Flexivirga oryzae: one gene and its partner. The protein of the gene in region 2 interacts with the protein of the main gene of each other region in a pairwise test. Links are inferred from orthologs where the notes say so. Each region holds a gene or a part of one and is shown on either strand. Other genes may lie near its edges. The genes, in order: rsfS and FHU39_RS18050.

Evidence for each region.
Region 1: the proteins of FHU39_RS18050 (region 2) and rsfS interact in binary tests that used the Escherichia coli proteins (3 or more experiments, as listed by UniProt). The link is inferred for Flexivirga oryzae from one-to-one orthologs.

The regions. Positions count from the first base shown.
Region 1 is NZ_JACHVQ010000001.1:1,000,378-1,006,800, reverse strand. Bases 1,639-4,345 are described here. They hold rsfS (ribosome silencing factor), read right to left. Parts: upstream 3,317-4,345; coding sequence 2,960-3,316; downstream 1,639-2,959. Other genes in these bases: FHU39_RS04565 (sugar phosphate isomerase/epimerase family protein), read right to left, coding at 4,158-4,345; FHU39_RS04570 (hypothetical protein), read right to left, coding at 3,926-4,123; nadD (nicotinate-nucleotide adenylyltransferase), read right to left, coding at 3,318-3,929; FHU39_RS04585 (histidine phosphatase family protein), read right to left, coding at 2,307-2,963; FHU39_RS04590 (DUF4442 domain-containing protein), read right to left, coding at 1,792-2,310. Also shown: FHU39_RS04600 (SDR family NAD(P)-dependent oxidoreductase), read left to right, coding at 1-193; more of FHU39_RS04595, read left to right, coding at 190-1,638; more of FHU39_RS04565, read right to left, coding at 4,346-5,048; FHU39_RS04560 (DUF993 family protein), read right to left, coding at 5,045-6,211; FHU39_RS04555 (Gfo/Idh/MocA family protein), read right to left, coding at 6,208-6,423. UniProt on the Escherichia coli protein: Functions as a ribosomal silencing factor. Interacts with ribosomal protein uL14 (rplN), blocking formation of intersubunit bridge B8.
Region 2 is NZ_JACHVQ010000003.1:226,605-233,320, reverse strand. Bases 1,641-4,640 are described here. They hold FHU39_RS18050 (ATP-binding protein), read right to left. Parts: upstream 3,684-4,640; coding sequence 2,598-3,683; downstream 1,641-2,597. Other genes in these bases: FHU39_RS18045 (DUF5691 domain-containing protein), read right to left, coding at 3,680-4,640; FHU39_RS18055 (DUF5682 family protein), read right to left, coding at 1,641-2,596. Also shown: FHU39_RS18060 (VWA domain-containing protein), read right to left, coding at 1-326; more of FHU39_RS18055, read right to left, coding at 323-1,640; more of FHU39_RS18045, read right to left, coding at 4,641-5,152; FHU39_RS18040 (SWIM zinc finger family protein), read right to left, coding at 5,149-6,456; DNA replication/repair protein RecF, read left to right, coding at 6,582-6,716.

The DNA of each region.
Region 1 (6,423 bases), on a different replicon or contig from region 2:
CGCTTACCGGAACGCTCCGGCAATGACGCCGGAACGAGCCGCCGAGATCATCGGCGCGACCCTTGTGCGCCGGCGGCGCAACTACCAACCCTGGTGGACCACCCCCGCCACCACCCTGGCGTCGGTCCTGCGTGGCCCGACGGAAGCGGCATACCGCCGGTACGCGCGCACCCGGCAGAAGCACGTCCCGTGATCCGGCGGTCGCTGCGTGTCCTGCGCCGTGCCGGACTGCTCACTCCGCGCGCCGCCACCGGGCTCGGCGCAGGTCTGTTGACGCGGTCCGACGGGATCGACGCGGCGCTGCGCTATGCCGCGCTGCGTCACGGATCTTGCCCTGCCGTGACCGACGACACCAGGTCGGTGACGTATGCCGACATCGCGCGACGCGTCGCGAACCTCACGCGCGGCCTCCGGGACACCACCCACCCTGGCGAGCGGGCGGGTGTGCTCATCGGGAACGACGTCGACGCAGTCGCCCTGTTGTGCGCCGCCTCGCGCCTGCGGCTGAGCGTGTGGCCGGTCGACGCCCGACAGCCCGCACCGGCCGTCGCACAACTCGCCGTCGATCACGACCTGTCGGTGCTGTTCGGCACCGCCGTGGTATCCGCGTTCGGCGAAACCGTCTGGGACTCGGACGGATTCCAGCTGATCCGGCGGGCTCCTCCCCCGCACCGACCCGACGGGCACACCCTCGTCGTGCTCACCGGCGGCACCACCGGCGTGCCGAAGGCTGCGGGCCGCCGACTCTCGGCAACCACCATGTGGGCACAGTTCTGCGCGCTGGTGGACGACGTCGGACTCGCCCGCGGTGGCTCGTCATACATCGCTGCACCGTTGCACCACGGGTTCGGCCTGGGTGCGCTGCTCACCGGCATGATGCTCGGGACCAACACCCGCCTCAGCGCTCGGTTCGACCCGGGCACCGTTGGTCGCACCATCCGAAACCACCGGCCGGAAGTGCTCGTCGCCGTCCCGACCGTGTTACGGCGGCTGCTCGCCGACGACGCACGGGCACTGACCGGAGTGCACACCGTCGTCAGCGGCAGCGCACCGCTGGACGCCGACCTCCTGCAGGCCGTCCGGACGGGATCCGACGCACAGCTCTTCCACCTGTTCGGCACCAGCGAGGGCGCGTTCTGCGCGCTCGCGACACCCGACATGCTGCGCACCGCTCCGGGGACGATCGGCCGGCCGATCCCGGGAGTGCGGATCCGCGTCGTCGACGGTCAGCAGGCAGAAGCCGCGGACGGTGTGATCGGCGGCCTGCAGGTCCGCAACCGTGCGGCCATCGCGCGAGGATGGGTCCCCACCGGAGACCTGGCCCACCGGGACGCAGCCGGACTGCTGCACCTGGACGGACGGTGTGACGACATCGCCCAATCCGGTGGCGTGTCAGTGGCGCCCGCGGAGCTCGAGCGGGTGCTGCGCACCCACGGCGCCGTGCGTGACTGTGCGGTCGTCCCGGTCGAGGATACCGAGCTGGGCCACCGCCTAGCCGCGTTCGTCGTCGCCGAACCGGGCACCGTGCTCGACACCGACGAGGTGGTGCACTGGCTGCGCGACCGGGTCGCGCACGCGCTGCTACCGCGCCAGGTGCGGACGGTGACGGCGCTGCCGTTGACGCCCGCGCACAAGGTGGACCGGCAGGCGCTCAGTGAGCTTGCGCGGCAACGGGATTGAGGAGTCTCGGGTGGGGCGGGACCTCGATACGCTCCCCCGCTTCGCTCCTCCGCTACTCGGCCACCGCATTTTGCGGGGTGCTCCGGGCGGGGCTCGGCCGGCGCTGGTCTGCTACCGGCCCGCGTCGGCGCGTTTGCGGACGTAGACCTGCCGCCGGACGTGTGCGACGACGGTGCCGTCGGCCAGGCGCAGGTCGGTCTCGAACCAGTGCAGCACCTTCTGGCCGGACTCGGCCTCGGCGCGGATCTGCTCCGCCACCTCGCGGGGCACCTCGAAGCGGCCGTGCACGGTCGACGTGCCGGGACTCAGGTAGTCGATCTCCGCCTTGACGTCCCAGACGTAGTAACCCTTGCCCAGCTGGTTCCACAGCAACAACGCGAAGAACGCGTCGGACATCGACCCGATCGACCCGCCGAACGCGGTGCCCTGCTGGTTGCGGTTCAACCGGTTCAGCCGCAGCTCGGTGCGGCACACGGTCCAGTCGTCGGAGAACTCCACGACCCGGATGCCGGCCCCCAGCAGCGGCGGGTAGAGGCTCATGCCACGTGCCAGCCATCGGGGCGAGAACGTGCGGCGCTCCCCGAACCTGGACGCCTTCTTGCCCCGTCGCGAGGTGGCCGTGCCCCTCATCGCGACCTCGCCCCGGCCAGCACATCCGCCTGCTGCCGGAGGTTCCAGCCGGCGATCTGCCAGCCGCCGGCGTGCTCGACCAACTGCGCCCAGTGGCAGTTGCTCAGCCCCTGCAGCGCGTGCAGGGCGACCTGCTGCGGTATGCCGACCAGCGCCGCGCACAGGATGCGACCGGCGAATCCGTGGGTGGCGATGACCGCGGTCTCGCCGGGCTGCAGGTCGCCGAGCAGGTCGTGCACCCCGGCCAGCACCCGGGCAGCCACTTCGGCGACGGTCTCACCGGTCTCGCCGCGACGCAGGTCCTCGCCGGCCGCGATGCGGTCGAAGACCTCCGCCTGGGTCGCCCGGATCTCCGGCGTGGTCAGCCCGGCCCACCGGCCGACGTTGATCTCGCGGAAGCGGGCGTCGAAGCGCAGCGGCAGCTCGGCGTACTCGGCGAGCGCACGCGCGGTGTCGGCCGCACGCGTCAGGTCCGATGCAACGACCTGCGAGGGCCGGTATGCCGCAAGCCCTTCCGCGGCATCGGCGGCCTGCCGGCGCCCACGGTCGGACAACGGCGCGTCGAACTGCCCCTGCCACCGACCGGTCGCGTTGTGGGCGGTCTCGCCGTGGCGCCATACGAGCAGGCGACGGGGCTGCTCCCTGGCGCTCATGCGGTGAGGTCGATCGTGGGGCAATCGCGCCACAACCGGTCGAGCGCGTAGAACTCACGCTCCTCGTCGTGCTGCACGTGGACCACGATGTCGCCGAAATCGATGAGCACCCAACGGTCTTCGCGATTTCCTTCGCGACGGATCGGCTTGGCTCCGAGCTCGTGGAGGCGCTCCAGGACGGCGTCCACGATCGCGGCGACCTGCCGGTCGGTCTCCCCCGACGCCACGACGAACACGTCGGTCAGCGCCAGTTGGTCGCTGACGTCGATCGCGAGCACCGACGTGGCGAGTTTGTCCTCCGCTGCAGCGGCTGCGGCCTTGGCCAGGTCAACGGCCCGTGCGGTCGCGGTCACTTCATGCCTTTCTGTTCGCTTCGCCGGCATCCGGCTTGTAGAGCTGATATTTACCGATGTACTGGACGACGCCGTCCGGCACGAGGTACCAGACCGGCTCGCCATCGACGACGCGCTGCCGGCAGTTGGTGGAGCTGATGGCCATGGCCGGCACCTCCATCAGCTGCACGTGCTCGCGCGGCAGGCCGTCATCGGAGAGTACGTGACCCGGCCGCGTGACGCCGATGAAATGTGCGAGCGGCCACATCTGGTCGACCCCGCGCCAGGACAGGATCTGGGCCAGGGCGTCGGCTCCGGTGATGAAGAACAACTCGGCATCCGGCCGCTGCCGGCGCAGGTCGGTCAGGGTGTCCAGGGTGTACGTCGGGCCGGGACGGTCGATGTCGACCCGGCTGACGGTGAATCGTGGGTTGGACGCCGTCGCGATGACCGTCATCAGGTAGCGGTCCTCCGCCGGTGTGACGTCGCGGCCGGACTTCTGCCAGGGCTGACCGGTCGGCACGAAGACGACCTCGTCCAGCCCGAGGCGGGCCTGCACCTCACTGGCGGCGACCAGGTGGCCGTGGTGAATGGGGTCGAACGTGCCGCCCATCACCCCCAGCCGGGTGGTCAGTGCTCCGTCTCCCCTTCATCGCCGGACCGCTGCTGGTCGGCCGCGGTGTTGCGGAACGTCCAGCAGATGCCGAGCAGGAGCAGGAAGACGAGCATGGCGATCCCGCCATACATCCAGTGCGGCATCGGCAGGTGGTTCTCCTCCAGCTTGGGCACAGCGGAGTCTGCGGCGAACTGGATCAAGGACGACGTCATGCCGCACAGCTTATCGGGTATGACGAGCGCGGCCTCACCGGCCGCGCACCTCCGCCGGCCGGGCCGCGGGCAGGTCCGGAGCGATGAGTTCCGCGAAGCGCGCGGACACCTGCGCCACCACCTCGGCGAACGACGCGTCCCAGAGCTGCTGGTTGAAGATCTCGACCTCGATGTCCCCCGTGTAACCGGCTGCGACGACGGCCCGGGTCAGCGGCGTGAAGTCGATCGTCCCGTCGCCCATCAGCCCCCGGCCCAGCAGATTGTCGGCGGGTACGGGCGTCAGCCAGTCGCACACCTGGTAGCTCGCGATGCGTCCCGAAGCGCCGGCGCGGGCGATCTGCGCGAGCACCTCCGGGTCCCACCACACGTGGTAGGTGTCGACGACGACCCCGACCGACGGCCCGGCCGCCTCGGCGATGTCGATCGCCTGCCCGAGGGTCGAGACGACCGCACGGTCCGCCGCGAAGATCGGGTGGAGGGGCTCGACGGCGAGCGTCACCCCGGCTTCCTGCGCGTACGGCGCGAGGTTGCCGACGACCTCGGTGACCCGCTCACGCGCGCCCGCCAGGTCCTTGGACGCTCCCGGCATGCCACCGGCCACGAGGACGAGCACCGGCCGTGAGCCGTCGGCACCCGCCGCGGCGAGCGCAGCGGTCTCCTCGATGGCGCGCCGGTTGTCGTCCAGCGCTTCCTGCTGCGCCTGCCCCGGCTCGGCGGTGAAGAAACCTCCGCGGCACAGGCTCGACACGCGCAGCCCGGACGCCGCCACCAGACGGGCGGCACGCTCGAGCCCGACGTCGGCGACCGGCTCCCGCCACAGGCCGATGCTCTCGTAGCCGGCCCCGGTCGCCTCGTGCAGCGCTTCCTCGAGCGACGCGTGCTTGATCGTCGCCTGGTTCAGGGACAGGCGCGGGTGTGCACTCATTTCACGACTCCGTTCAGCGACAGCAATGCATGCCACCGATCGGCGGCGAGCTGCGGATCCTCCAGCGCACCAGCGGCATTCGCCAGCCGCACGATGTCGGACAGGTGCGGCAGGCTGCGTGCCGAGTGCAGTCCGCCGACCATCGCCGGCGATGCCTGGTGGCCGTTCAGCCAGCTGAGGAACGCCACACCGGTCTTGTAGTAGAAGGTCGGGGCGGCGAAGATCTGCCGCGAGAGCGCCTCGGTGGGGCGCAGGATGCGTTCGTAACCGTCGGTGTCGCCGTCGTCGAGCGCGCGGACCGCACGGGCCGCGAGTGGCGCGACCGCCGCGAACGCGCCCAGCAGCGAGTGCGAGAAGTGCCCGGGCTGCTCCGTGCCGTCGCCACGAATGAGGTCGACGTAGTGGAGGTCGTCGCCGGTGAACATCGCCGCGGTCCTCGGCAACCGGGCGCGCACGTCGAGCTCCGCGGCCGCGTCCAGCAGGCTCATCTTCACGCCTGCGACCTTGTCGGGGTGGGCCTCGATGATCCGGATCAGCGTCGCAGCCGCCTCGTCGCCCGCACCGAAGTACCCCTCCAGCGCCGGGTCGAAGGCGGCGCCCAGCCAGTGCAGGATGACCGGCGCTCCCGCGCGCTGCAGCACTGCCCCGTAGACCTTCTCGTAGTCGGCCGGCGAGGTCGCCGCCCGCGCCAGGTGGCGCGATGCCATCAGCACCACGCCCGCACCGGCGTCCTCGGTGAACTGCAGTTGCTGCAGGTATGCGTCGATCACCTCGTCGAGCGAAATCGCCTCGTGGTCCACGTGATCGGTGTTGACTCCGACCACCACCGAGGCGCGCGCCGACTGCGCCTCGGCGGCGCTGCGACGGATGAGTTCGCGGGTCGCGGCCGGGTCCAGGCCCATGTTGCGCTGTGCGGTGTCCATCGCGTCCGCGACGCCGAGCCCCTGGGACCACACGTGGTGCCGGAACGCGAGCGTCGCGTCCCAGTCGAGGTCGGCGGCAGCACCCGGGGTGTTGTCCGCGTGGGCGTTGGGTATGACGTGCGCGGCGGCATACACCACTCTCGAGCGCAGCGGCCCGGACGGCGCCGGCGCCGCCTCGACGTCCCGGAGCGGCTGGGTGTGTGTCCGACCGTCGGGATCGAGCAGCAGCAGGTCGCTCACAACGTCACCTCAGGCACCTCGATGCGCCGCTGCGCGCGGGCGCTCTCCAGGCCCTTCTCTGCCAGCAGCACGCCGCGCGCCCCCGACAGGAAGTCGTACGGGAACGGCGTGTCCTCGACCACGTGGCGGATGAACTCCTCCCACTGCACCTTGAAGCCGTTCTCGAAGACCTCCGTCTCGGGCACCTCGTGCCAGTCGGACGGGTAGTCGTG
Region 2 (6,716 bases):
TCGGGCTGCACCGAGCGCATCATCTCCGGCTCCAGCAGCATCTCCCGCAACCCGAGCCGATCCATCGCGTCCTGCTGCATGACCTGCACGACGGAGGACGGGAAGTAGCCGCGGATGTCACCGAGCCACCGCCCCACGTTGGGTGTCCGGCCGCGACGCGTCGACCCGTAGAGGGTGGCCAGCGCATCACTGCGTTTCTGGTCGTCCGGCGACAGCTCGACCTGGCCGAGGGCGCTGTCGGCCTCGGCCGGCTCGCCGAGCACCAGCCGCCACCTGGTCATCCGGTCCTCGGCGGTCTCCTCCTCCGCGACGTGGTCATTTTTCATCGGGTCACCTCCAGGCCGAGCAGTTCCGCTGCGTGATGGATGGCGGGCAACGCCTGCTCGAGTTCGTATGTCGTTCCGGCCCGGTCACTTCCGGGTTCGCCCAACCGCGCGATCAGCTCACCCATCTGTTGCCGGTCGGTCGCCTCGAAACGGGAGAAGGTCCGGTGGACCAGGGGCAGCAGGTCGTCGAAGGTGGATTGCCGGATGGTGGAGATCCACCCGTCGATGATCGCCAGCAGGTTGCGGTCGTAGATGAGCAGGGCGGCATCGCCGGCCAGGAAGCCGTCCAGCCAGGCTGCCGACTCCGCCGCGTGCGCACCGACCGACAGCTGCCGGGACAGGCGCAGGGTGGCCTCCGCGAGGTCGATCTCCTGAGCGTCCAGCAGCATCCGGTTGACTCGTCCGGCCAACGAACCGTGGAGGGCGGCACCCCGGGCCACCGAATGCAGCGCGGCGCGCCACGGCCGGTTGAGGGCGTCGACGTCGAGTAACGCGATGCCCTCGGCAGCGAGCTCCACCAAGGACCGCAGTGCGGCAGCGGCGTCGTCGTCCAGACCGTGACTCGCGCCCGGCAGGGCGATGGACGCACGGGTCACGATGGTGTGCAGAACCGCGTCGAGCCGGCGCACATCGACGCCCCTGACGTTGCCGTAGCGGCGGGTGCGCGCCAGCGGACCGATGGTGCCGAGCAGGACGCCCGCGTCGTGCTGGCGCGCCGTGCCGGCCTCGAGGGCCGCGACGACGGCGTCCAGCGCTTCCGGCAGGTCCGCGACCATCGCGTCCGACACCAGAGCCGTGATCCGGGTGAGATCGTCGCTCTCCCGGGCGATCTCACGCACCCGGGAGTCCGCGGCCGCGGCGACGGTGGTCCCGTGCAGGCTCGCCTCCACTACCTGCACGGCCAGCTCCGGCCGCCACTCCAGCTCCCAGGACTCCCGGAACGTGCCCGTGCCGCGCGCATCGATCTCTGTGCCCCAGTCGATCTGCAGCAGCCGCAACCGGTGCAGCAGCACCGAGCGCGCCCGGCCGGCGTCGCGGCGCAGGTCCAGGTCCACCGTCTTGGCGACGGCGCTCGGCTTCAGCCGGGTGCTGCGCTGCTGTCGCGCCAGGTCGGCCGCGAGCGGCACCATCGGTGCGCCGTCGGGCACCGTGCCGAGGTCGTTGCCGACGACCAGGTTGTCGTGGACGAGTCGTAGCGGGACGGGCGACCCGGAGCACAACACGGCCTCGGCGGCGTCGTTCAGTTCGCTCAAACCGACCGACGGGCGTCCGCGCAGGGTCGCCAAAGTCGTTGCCAGTCGGGCGCTTTCCACCACCGAGGCCGTCGACGCGTCGATGCCCTGCTCTCGCAGTTCGCGTGCGACCCGCACCAGCCAGGACGACGCGACGTCCTCGTCACCGCTGTCCCAGTGCAGGAAGAGGTGCTGGTACCAGCCGGGCGAGGTGACACCCGCGCCGTACCCGCTCTCGACAGCGAGCCGACCGGCGGTCCACGGTGCCCAGGTCGCGGCCACCTTCGTCCGCGGCAGCTTGGCGAGCAGCCGGTTGTCCGCTGCCGCGGCGGGGAACGAGTCCAGCTGGAGCATCGGCGCATGAAAAGCTCCGCACACGAAGGCGATCCGCTCCTTACCGGCCTTGATCGCCGCGCGGACGCGGCGCCGCATGGCCGCCTCCCGGCGGGCGTTCCACAGCACGTCGGGGTCCGAGTCGGGACGGGTGTCCTGCTCGCGGGTGGCGGACATCGCCTCGCTCACCAGCCGGAACTGCTCCAGTCCGGATTCGGACCGGTGCTCGATCGCGTCCTCCCACCAGCGTTCCGGGTCGTCGTAACCGGCCGCTTCGGCCAGCAGGCCGATCGGGTCGGGTGGTGTGGCGGGCGTTGTCGGGCCGGCCTGATCCGTGGGTTCTGCTGTGTCGGAGTCGGTTTCGTCCGGTGGTGCCAGCTCGTGTATGGCGGGCAGGTCCGCGAAGCACACGTCGACACCGGCGGCCAGTGCCCACCGCATCGCGACCCACTCCGGAGAGAACACCGCGAGCGGGTAGAAGATCGCATTGCGCGGCCGGTCCACGGCATACACCAGCCCGGCCACCGGCGGGCGCAACTCGGGTGACGCCGCGAACGGCAGGGTCTGGTCCAGCTCCGGGACGCCCTCGATGACGACCAGGTCCGGCCGCAGCTCGTCCAGGGCGCGGCCCACGGCGCGCGCGGAGCCCGGTCCGTGGTGCCGGACCCCGAGCACCTCGAGCCGGGCGGACGACGGTGCCGCCACGTCAGCTCAGTTCGCGGCAGGCGTCGTAGAGGTCCCGCCATTCGCGCCGGTCGCGGACCACGGTCTCCAGATACTCCTGCCACACGACGCCGTCCTGGACCGGGTCCTTGACCACGGCGCCGAGCAGCCCGGCCGCGACGTCCTCGGCTCGCACGGTGCCGTCGCCGTAGTGGGTGGCCAGGGCCAGCCCGTTGGTCATCACCGAGATCGCCTCCGCCGTGGACAGCGTCGAGGAGGGGGACTTCAGCGTGGTGCGCTGATCGGTGGTGACGCCCGAGCGCAACTCGCGGAACACCGTGACGACCCGCTCGATCTCCACCAGCTTCGCCAGATCGACCGGCAGATCGAGGCTCTCGCCGAGCGACCGCACCCGGGTCCGGACGATCTCCACCTCCTGCTCGAGCGAGTCCGGCAGCGGCAGGACGACCGTGTTGAACCGGCGGCGCAGCGCCGACGACAGGTCGTTGACGCCCTTGTCCCGGTTGTTGGCGGTGGCGATGACGTTGAAGCCGCGCTGGGCCTGCACCTCGTCGTCGAGCTCCGGCAGCGGCAGTGACTTCTCGGACAGGATGGAGATCAGGGCGTCCTGCACGTCGGCCGGGATCCGGGTCAGCTCCTCCACCCGCACGAGCGAGCCGTCCTCCATCGCCCGCATCACCGGGCTGGGCACGACGGCCGACCGGGTCGGACCCTCGGCCAGCAGCTTCGCGTAGTTCCAGCCGTAGCGCAGGGACTCCTCGGGGGTGCCCGCAGTGCCTTGCACCACCAGGGTGGACGTACCGCTGATCGCGGCCGAAAGATGCTCTCCCAGCCAGGATTTGGCAGTGCCCGGCACCCCGAGCAGCAGGAGCGCGCGATCGGTGGCGAGTGAGGAGATCGCGATCTCGACGAGCCGCCGCGAGCCGAGGTACTTCGGGGTGACGACCGTTCCGTCCGCGAGGGTCCCGCCGAGCACGTAGGTCGCGACCGCCCACGGTGACAGCCGCCAGCGTGGTGGACGCGGCCGGTCGTCGATCGCCGCGAGGGCGGCGAGCTCGTCGGCGTACTGCTGCTCGGCGTGCGCACGCAGCAGGGTGGAGTCGGTCATGAGAACACCTCGTCGATCGATGTGAGCAGAGTGCGGTACTGCAACAGCTCGCGCAGAGCGGATGCGGCGGTCTTGTCGTCGGGGCCGAGTGAGGTCAGCCAGTCCTCGACGGACGGCAACAGGGCGGTCGGGAGCCCGTCGGCCATCGCCGCGACGACATACGTCATCGCCTGGACGTTCGGCGCCCGTCGGGCGACGCCGACCACCATCCGGGCGAACGTCTCACTCCACGGAGTGGACAGCACGTCCAGGTCACGCAGCGTCAGGTTCAGTTCGACCTGTCGCAGCCGGTCGGTGAGGACCTGCTCCCGGCGGACCGGGGGCAGCACCGCGAAGAGCTGGGTGGACCACTGCCGCCGCAGCAGGACGTCCGCCCACTCGGCGTCCCGCCGCGCCGTGGCGGCCGCGACCAGGCCGGCGAGCGCGTCGGCGTCCTCCACCGACCCGGCCACCGCCGCCGACTTCAGACCCGCGGACTCCCACACCGAGAACGGCGCACCGGCCACGATCCGCCGCAGCCAGTAACCGCGGCGGGAACGGCCCGGCCCGGGGTCGATCAGTCCGTCGCGGACGCCGCCGTCGTCCGGGTCGTCGGGCAGCGCGACGTTGACCTTCTTGCGCAGCAGGCCCTGGGCGGAGATCAGCGGCGCGAGGCGGGCCGCCATCCGACCCGCCCGGCGCGACTCGGGCAGGTGGTCCAGCAGGTCGACGGCCGCCGCGCGGACCGCCTTGGAACGATCGTCCAGGCACCGCTCCAGCAACTCCTCGTCGGCCATGCCGATCCCGGACCGTAGTGCGATGAGGCCCGCGGCGCGGCGCCGGGCGGGCAACTCGTCCCAGGCGTGTTCCAGCAGGTCGCGGCCGCCGTCGGCGTCCCGGGCCCGGGCGGCGTGCACCAGGTCCGCGAACCCCTCGTCGGTCAGGTCGGCCGGCTGGAACGCGTCGTCGGTGCCGCTGCCGGTGCCGATCGCCCACCGCCAGGTGGGCCGCTGTCCGCCCAGCCAGTTGCCGCGCGCCCCCAGCACCCGCCGGGCCGCACTGCGCAGTTGGGGCTGCGATGTCGCGAGTTCGAGCAGCGGTGCCACCTGCTCGGGCGGTATGACGCACCCGGCGCGCTCGGCACGTACACACCAGTGGTCGAGCAGCCGGTCGCGCATCCTGAGGCCCACCGGGCGTTGCCCGATGAGCAGGGCGAGCAACTGGACGGCTCGCGGTGACGCGACGACACGGGTCTCCGGTGGCGCCGGAGCGGGCGGCGGTGCGATCACACCGGCGGACCGCCCGGCCTGCCGCAGCGTCGCACCGAGCGCGGCACCGTCCAGCACCGCGGTCTCCCGGTCCGCGTCCGGCCGCGCCGCAACGCCCAGACCGGTGGACGGCCACGCCGGTGGCTCCCGGCGTGCGGTCCCGACGAGTGCCGCGCCGCGCAGGTCGTCCCACCACAGGCCGAGCTCGGCGTCGTCCGTCATACCGGCACCACTCCTGCGGGGGTGGTGGCCGCCAGCGGCCGGAACGCCGGACCGTCCAGTTCGCCGAAGACGTCGACGGGGTGACCGCCGGTGACCGCCAGCGCCGTCCACACCTCGGCGTCCTCGGTCAGCGGGAGGCGGCAGCCGTCGGCGTCGACGATCTGCGGCGCCGGCTGCGCGGTCAGCACCGCACCGGAGAGCACCACCGGGTGCAGGTCGACGAACGGGTTGGTGGCGGCAGCGGCGGCGCCGGCCGCGACAGCCGCGCTCAGCGTGCTGCCCGGTGGGAGCGCGGCGGCGGGCTGCACCGGGGTGTCCGCCGTCTCCACGAACCGTGCACGTTTCGGCGCGCTGCCGGGGTAGCGCGCCAGGGTGGCCGTGACGAGGCTGCCGGTGAGTTGTGGCGCGACGAGCACGCCCTGCCCGGCGGCGAAGTCGAGCACCTGCAGCAGTTCGCCGGTCGTGGTCTCCCGCAGCCAGGTGCGTTGCTGGCGCAGCCGGCCGTCGTCGGAGCGGTGCGCGCCCAGCACCAGCCAGGTCCCGCTGACCCGGTCGCCGTCCGGCAGGTCGGCGGCGGCATACGACCACCCGAGGGCGGCGCGCAGGTCCGCGAGCGTGTCCGGGGTCAGTGCGTCACGGCGTTGCCAGGTGTGCACGATCAGCCACCAGCGGCCGACGCCGTCCAGCAGCACGTCGGCCCAGTCGTCGCCGCGGTGCACCGCCGACGCCATGTCGCGGACACTCTCGGCCAGCCGCGGACACTGCGCGTCGACCAGCCGGGCCGCCGCGCCGTCCCACCACGAGTAGGGCCGTTCGTGGGCCGCGGCCAGGCCACCCCGGACGAGGTCCCGCAGCCATCCGGCGAACTGCTCGATCCCCGCGTCCATCAACGCGATCCGCTGCTCGACCCGCTTCGCGCGGGCCTCCGGGTCGGCGGGAGCCTCGCGGGGCGTTCGCGCCTTCGCGGCACGCTCGGAACGCCCGGCCGCCCACTCCCCGGCGAAGTCCGCCGCCCGGTCCGCGGCACCGACCCCGTCCTCGCCGGCGGCCCACAGCATGAGTAGGGCGAGCGCGTGCTTGCACGGGAACTTCCGGCTCGGGCAGCTGCACCGGAACGCCGGACCGCTGAGGTCCACCGACACCTGGTAGGGCTTCTTGCCGCTGCCCTGGCAGTTGCCCCAGACGAGCAGGTCGGTGCTGCCGGTCTCCGACCACGGACCGGGGGACGAGAGTTTGCGGGCGGCGGCGAGCGAGGAGTCGTCCGGAGCCAGTCCCCTGACCTGCTCCAAGCTCCAGCGCGCCATTCCCCACATCCAACCCGACCGGACGGTGTTCGAGGGGCTGGGCGGACCGAACCCCTGTTGCAGACGGTATGACGCCCGCTGTCGACCCGCAGTTCCGGGTCGCCGGGACACCTAGACTCGGGGACGTGTTCGTGCGGCATCTGACCCTGAAGGACTTCCGGTCCTATGAGTCCGCCGACCTCGAATTCAGCAGTGGCGTCAGCACTTTCGTCGGACTGAACGGTCAGGGCAAGACCAACATCGTCGAGGCCGTCGGCTAC